DNA from 2 places in the Anaerosoma tenue genome. Region 1 is predicted to be linked to the other one. Evidence: riboswitches for the same ligand, from Rfam matches in the RefSeq annotation. Region 1 holds a riboswitch; the other holds the start of a gene.
The links. Region 1 has a riboswitch for cyclic di-GMP ahead of MSB02_RS10170 (hypothetical protein). Riboswitches for the same ligand answer to the same signal wherever they lie in the genome.
Positions count from the first base shown of each region.

Region 2: it holds a riboswitch for cyclic di-GMP, as region 1 does, so the genes downstream of both, MSB02_RS08200 (cytochrome c3 family protein) here and MSB02_RS10170 (hypothetical protein) in region 1, are expected to answer to the same signal.

Region 1 is NZ_JALNTY010000004.1:117,102-120,672, forward strand. It holds gene MSB02_RS10165 (SpaA isopeptide-forming pilin-related protein) at 1-964, shown strand, start outside; gene MSB02_RS10170 (hypothetical protein) at 1,113-1,709, opposite strand; cyclic di-GMP riboswitch class I at 1,804-1,895, opposite strand; gene MSB02_RS10175 (sortase) at 2,036-2,707, shown strand; gene MSB02_RS10180 (NAD-dependent epimerase/dehydratase family protein) at 2,717-3,571, shown strand, end outside.
Region 2 is NZ_JALNTY010000003.1:117,303-120,873, forward strand. It holds gene MSB02_RS08200 (cytochrome c3 family protein) at 365-1,705, opposite strand; cyclic di-GMP riboswitch class II at 1,813-1,896, opposite strand; gene MSB02_RS08205 (acetoin utilization protein AcuC) at 2,126-3,274, shown strand; gene MSB02_RS08210 (TolB family protein) at 3,290-3,571, opposite strand, start outside.

The sequences.
Region 1 (3,571 bases):
GTACACCGTGACTGAGACGCTGCAGGACGGCTGGGTCAACACCACGCCGCTCACGCAGAAGGGGACCGTGGTCGATGGCGAGACCACCGAGGTATGGTTCGGCAACATCGAGGAAGAGCTTCCTCCTGAGGAAGGCGACCTCGTGATCTACAAGTTCCACGACCTCGATGAGGACGGGGAATACGACGAGGGCGAGCCGATGCTCGAGGACTGGGAGTTCACGGTCACCGTGGAGTCCGAGCCCATCCTCAACGACCAGATCAACCCTTCGGCGATCATGCTGATCGGGACCGGTCTCACCGACGGTGACGGCATGCTCGAGTTCCTTGGCTTGGATCCCGCTGAGTACACCGTGACCGAGACGCTGCAGGACGGCTGGGTCAACACCACGCCGCTCACGCAGGTCGCGACGGTCGTCGATGGCGAGACCACCGAGGTATGGTTCGGCAACGTCGAGTTGTTCCTCCCGTTCACCGAACTGGACCTCGCAATCACCAAGGTGGCCGATCGTGACAGTGCCGCTCCTGGTGCTCTCGTGACATACACTTTGACCTACTGGAACAATGGCGAACTTGCTGCCGAGAACTACACGATCGTCGATGATTTCGACGAGCGGTACGTCACCGTTGTCGATGCCAACGGCGGCGTCGTGTCGGGTGGGAAGATCACCTGGACGATGGCCGGTCCGCTTGCGCTCGAAGACGGTAAGCAGACGCTGACCTACACGGTGCGGATCGACGAGGACATGCCGGATGGCCGGACCAACGTCGACAACGTCGTTGTGATCGATCATCCGCAGGATGCCGATCCCACCAACAACTCCGACGATGAGCGCGTCGTGGTGCGGGTAGGCGAACCGTTCCTGCCGTTCACCGGTACGGAGGCGTGGCTGCTGCTTGCGGCAGCGTTGGCAGCCGGCACGGCCGGTCTGGCGCTCAGGCTTGCACCCCGCAAGACGTCGTAGCGCACACCGGTTGTGAGGGGCCCGGCACTGTCCGACTGCCGGGGCGAGGGGCGCACTCGAGAGGGTGCGCCCCTCTTTGTGCGCATACAACGAGACCCCGGGGAGGGAGGTCCGGGGTCTCGTGTCGCTCCTATGGGGGTGCCGCGTCTTACAGCGCCGGGATGTTCTCGCCCCAGTCGATGACACCGTTGTCACGCCAGTCGAGGATGTGTCCCACCTCGTGGGCGATGATGCGCTCCAGGCTGCTGGTGTGCGTGGGGCTGATCACGATGCGGCCCGACTGGTAGTAGCAGATCGCCTGGTATCCCTTGGCGTCGCCGAAGGTGACGGTCGAGCCGGCGAGGATCGGGTACTTGGAGATGTAGCGGGCCAGGATCGACCGCGCGGTTGCCGTCTCGTCAACGGGAGCGGAGGTGGTGCTGCGGGCGCTTGAGCTCGTGGTGGATGCCGACGAAGTCCGGGTGCTGCTGGTGCGGGCCGCGCTTGTGGCGGCTGGCGCGGGCGCCTCGATCTTCGTGGCCGTGCGTGCGGCGGTGCGAACGCTCTTCGCGAGCGGCTCGACCGAGTCCGCGACGAGTGCCGCTGTGTGCGTTTCGGCACTGAGCCTGTTGCGGAAGACGCCGCCGATGTTGGCTGCGGCGACCGCGTCATCGACCGGTGCGAAGCCTGCGACGAGAACGAGTGCGAGGGCAACGAGCGTGGTCGCCGCTGCGAACCTCATCGTCCGGGTGGTGATGCTGGTCATGGTGGATCGCCCCTTGTTCGAGTTCCTCGCGCACATCGGCCCGACTTCTCCTCAAGGCGCAGAGGTGTCGGGCCGACAACGCGTGGCTCGTACCTTCGGCAATCCGGCTGTCGTGGGAAGCGAGGCTTCCGGTAGACCCGTGATTTTGCGAAGCCGACCTTTCGGCCGACCGTGCCTTTTCGGGAGCGATCCGATGTTCGCTTTTCAATCCTGCCGTACACTTCTCATATCGGCAGCGGTACGGCTGGTCTTTATAGCATATTGTGTCGTTCGTCACAGGATTCTTGTGAGGAACGTCACACCGCTCGAGCGGAGGTCTGCAGAACGTGCGCCTACGGGATCGCTGGATACGCGCAACAGGGAACCTCCTGCTCGGCGTCGCCCTAGGCCTTGGGTCGTACTACGGGCTCACGACCCTCGTCGGCTCCCATGCCCAGGAGGTCCTGCGCGACGAGGCGGCTGCGGTGGCTCCCTACCGGGCCGAGGCGCCCGACAAGGTCCTCGAGGCGCCCGATGGCCCCGCCCTGGACTTCTCTGGGTGGCATGAGGAGGACGAGGCGCACTGGCGGTCGCTCGATGCGGGTGCGGTGTTCGGGAGGATCGTGATCCCGGCGATCGGGTTGGATACCCTCGTGGTGAACGGCGTGAGTACCGCTGACCTGCGAAAAGGTCCCGGATGGATCGACTGGACCGATCTCCCGGGGCCGGAGGGCACCTGCGGCATATCGGGACACCGCACGACCTACGGCGCGCCGTTCGCACGCGTGGATGAGCTCGTGCAGGGTGATACCATCGACCTGTACTCACCGTACCGGCGCTATCGCTATTCTGTGACCGGTACGGTGATAGTGCGTCCGGACCAGATCGAGGTCGTAGCGCCAACGGAGCACCCCTCATTGACGCTCACGGCCTGTCATCCGCCGTACAGCGCACGGTATCGCATAGCGGTACAGGCGGAACTCGTCGAAGTGCGGCGCGTCTCCGGAGATGCGCCATAGGGAGGCAGCATGAGGGTGGTCGTAACGGGAGGCGCCGGATTCATCGGCGGTAATCTGGTCCACGCGCTGCTGGGTGGCGGGGCCGAGGTGACGATCATCGACGACCTCTCAACAGGGTCGATGGACAACGTGCACCCGGCAGCCGCCTTCCGATGCCTGGACGTGCTGTCTCCGGAGGCGGCACAAGCCATCAGCGATGCGCATCCGGACGTGGTGGTCCACCTCGCCGCACAGGTGAGCGTTGCCGCTTCGCTGGCGGATCCGGCGTTCGACCGGGCGGTGAACGTAGATGGGACGCGCGCTGTGGCTGAGGCCGCGGTCGCTGCGGGTGCAAGGCGGGTCCTGTCGGCGTCCTCTGCCGCCGTGTACGGAGAACCGCAGGAGCTGCCGCTCACCGAGACGTCGCCCACTGCGCCTGCTGTGCCGTACGGCGCATCCAAGCTGGAGGCTGAGGGCGTCATCGCGGAGGTGCTGCGACCGGCGGGCGTGGACTTCGCTTCTCTGCGGTTCGCGAACGTCTACGGACCCCGTCAGCGAGCCGAGGGTGAGGGAGGCGTGGTGGCGGAGTTCGCCTCTCGTATGGCGCGCGGTGAGACGCCGGTGATATTCGGCTCGGGCAGCCAGACCAGGGACTTCATCTACGTGGCCGACGTGGTCAACGCGTGTGTCCTGGCTGCGACCCACGAGGGGGTACTCGCCCATCCCGGCGTGAGCGGCCCCGCGTACAACATCTCCACGGGGACGGCGACGTCCGTGAACATGCTGGCCGAGGGGCTGCGGGTGGCCATGCGGTACCCCGGGGCGATCGAGCGGGCGGATGCCCGCGAGGGGGACGTCGAAGAAAGCGTCCTCTCTCCCGCAAAA
Region 2 (3,571 bases), on a different contig from region 1:
CACTCATGCGGCAGGTAACGGATGCCGCCGACCCGTCCTACTTGGTCCAGCCCCTGCGGAGGTCGTCCGCACCGGGTACCGGATCGTTCTTCCGGGTGGCTCTGGGGTGGGTTTCGAAGCGTCCCGCGCCGGGTTTCCACCGTCCCCGACTCTCTATTGCTGGGATTGACCTCTACTGTTCCCCGTCTACGCCGATCGTGCTCTGCGCTTGTGAGGCTGCGAGTATACACGAATGCTGAAGGGCCTGCACAAGCAGGCCCTTCAGCCCCTCAACGAGATCCCATGGGTCCCCCCGGACCTCGGACTCCCCTGCTCGTCGCGGCCGAGCCCCTACCCTCTCGGGCAGGCTCCCGGCCGGGCACATCTACCAGCGGCTCGGACGATCACGGTGCCGCGCAGGGTGACACGCATCGCACGTGCCGTCCCAGGGCGCCGTGAACGAGTCCACATACGTCTCGTGACACTCCACGCAGCCAACGGCGACGGTGGGCTTGAAGTGCTCGGTCTTGAGGTCCATGGAGTGGCAGTTGGGACAACCATTGCTCAAGGGCACTGACGCGTGAACGTCCACCGGGTAGTGCTGTGTCTCGACCGGCTGAAGCGCCCCGTGGCACGACGCGCACTCGATCGTGGCTGTGGACCAGTCGATCCGTCCGGCGGGCGCCCTGTGGCACAGTGCGCAGTCGGCAGAGCCGTCTGCAGCCACGTGCAGCGCGAGCGTGTCGCCCGTCTCGTGGCAATCCACGCAACCCGCGCTGTCGATGGCCGTATGGATCACGGACACATCGCCGTGGATCTCGTGACAGTCGTCGCAACCGGTAAGGCCGGCTGCGATCTCATCGGCATAGAGCGCGTTGGCGTGGCAACCCACACACCCGAACTCGCCCTCCTCGACGGTGCGATGCTCCTCATGGATGGTCATGAGGTCTCCCGAGGAATCATGGCACCCGTCGTCACTGCACCCGGACATCGGCGCCCAGGAACTGGTGTGCCGCTCGGCCCCGTAATGCTCCTCGAAGGTGAAGTGGCACGTAGCGCACTGCGGGATGAACTCGACCACGGCCACCTTGGCGAGATCGTGACAGGCCGGGTTGACGCACGTGGAGGGCTCGGTGACCGTACCGGTCCCGGTGGCCTGCACGTAGCTGACGCCCGGATAGCCGGAGACCGCGTGGTCCCCGTGTGGCACGGCATCAGAGTGGCATGCCGAGCAGGCTGCTGCCGCGTGACAACTCTGGCATTCGGCGGTGCTGCCCACCTTGAACACCAGCGAGTTGACCCAACCCTCGCCGGAGTGCGCCGCATGGAGCGTCTGCGGAGTACTGCTGAGGGAAACGGACGTCTTGAAGGTGCCGTAGACCGGATCGATGTACGTGGAAGTGAAGCGCTGCGTCAGATCCCGGATGATCGGCAGCATGCCACTATGGCAGTCGCTGCAGCGCGTGAACAGGAACGATGGGTTGTGCCAGTGCTGGCTCGTGTTGATCGCACCATGGCAGGTCGAGCACCTCGTGTAGTCCACGGCACCGACGCGGAAGTCCACGACGCGCACGCCGCTGACGGCGTCCACGCCGTGACAGACGTAGCACTCTTCCGAGCCGCTCGAGTACGTGGTGTCACCGGTCTCCTCGGCAATGGCCACACCTGCAGCGAGTGCGACAGTGACCAGAGCGAGGACCAGCACGGGCATGATACGAGGACGCATACGGATCGCCACCTCTTCTTCGGCACCGACATGTCGAAAAAGCCCACATGGGCGGCCCGGCCGCATCCCCCGTCCGCCCCTAGGGCGGGAAATGAAAAAACCGGCCGAACACGATCAGCCGGTTGCGCCACTCGCTCCCCGTCATCCAGGCGCCCAATCACAGATGGCGGTTCATCGCTTCGGATCGGCCCGGCACTCCCCCATATCCACCGGGCGATTGTGAATTATGAACGCTCTTGTACCGATTCGCAACCTTGTTGTGACACGCAACACATTAATGCCCATTCACACTGATGAGCGGCAGCACGTGACGATCAGACGCCGCACTCAGCCGCTCGGCACATCTGGGGACATATGAAGTAACCGTTGGTCCCTCGATCGAGTCCTTCCATACGTGCCATCCGCTGGACAGGAGGCTCCGTGCGCCCGGTCATCGTGTACGACACCTTGCTTGGCGCATACGACCTCGCGCCCTGGCACCCGCTCCGTCCCGAGCGGGTGACCCTGACACTCGATCTGATCGCCGCGTACGGCCTCATCGCCACCGGCGACGACCCTGGGCCGGGACGGTTCTCGCTCCTGCCACCCCGGGCGATCGACCGCGAGGCGCTGGCGCTTGTGCATGATGAGACGTACATCGAGGCCGTCGAGAGGGCCTCCATCGACCCGGATGCGCGGGTCGGGCACGGGATCGGCACCGGGGACGACCCGGCGTTCGCGGGGATGCACGAGGCCGCCACGCGCGTGGTAGCCGCCACGTGTACCGCATTGGACCACGTGCTTTCCGGTGTCTCAGTGCGGGCGTTCGCGCCAGCGGGCGGGCTACACCATGCGCACCGAGACCGTGCCGCCGGCTTCTGCATCTACAACGACGCCGCCGTCGCGATGGTACGCGCTCTATCCGAGCGGCCCGATCTCCGTATCGCCTACATCGACATCGACGCCCACCATGCCGACGGCGTGCAGGAGGCGTTCTGCAACGAGCCGCGGGTGCTTGTGGCCTCGATCCACGAGGACGGCCGGTACCTGTTCCCGGGCACCGGCTCCTATCGAGAGCGCGGAGCAGGTGATGGCCTCGGCACGACGATCAACGTGCCGCTGCCGCCGTACGCGGGACCTGACGGTTATCGGCTCGCCTTCGACAAGGTGGTGGATCCGCTGGTGCGCTCCTTCGCGCCCGACGTGATCGTCACCCAGAACGGCGCGGACGCACATTGGAGCGACCCGCTCACCTCGCTCGGCATGACCGTGCCCGGATACGAGATGCTGTTCACCCGGCTGAGCACGCTGGCCGACCGGGTCTGCGGCGGTCGGCTCGTCGCCCTTGGCGGAGGCGGGTATTCCTGGCTCACCGTGGTGCCCCGTGTGTGGACGCTGCTCGCCGCCTCGCTCCTGCGCCTTGACCTGTCCGATGAGATCCCCGCTGCATGGCAGGAACGGGTACGCGCACTCGGCGGGGAACCACCGACACGGCTCCGAGAGGACCCCGGTCCCGACCTGGACGACGACACGGTCGCGCGTGTCGAGCACGACACCGCCCATGTGATCTCACGCATCATGGCCGGATGACGACCGGCAGCCGAGTCATCGAACGCCGAGGTCCACGAGCGCACGGCGCATACCGTCCCCGAGGATCACGGAGACGAGCCATGTCGGCTCGCCCTGCATCGCGTTCCCCTCGATGAGGTAGACGGCAGAGCCGTCACCGCTCCACATCAGCGGGTAGCAGTCGCGACGCCCGGACAATTCCACCAACCGCCCACCCGCCGCCGGCAGCGCGAACGCGCGAGAGTACCCGTCGTCGCCGCGCTCGGCGAAGCACACCCACGAACCGTCCGGCGAACGGAGCAGATCGGCGTATGCGAC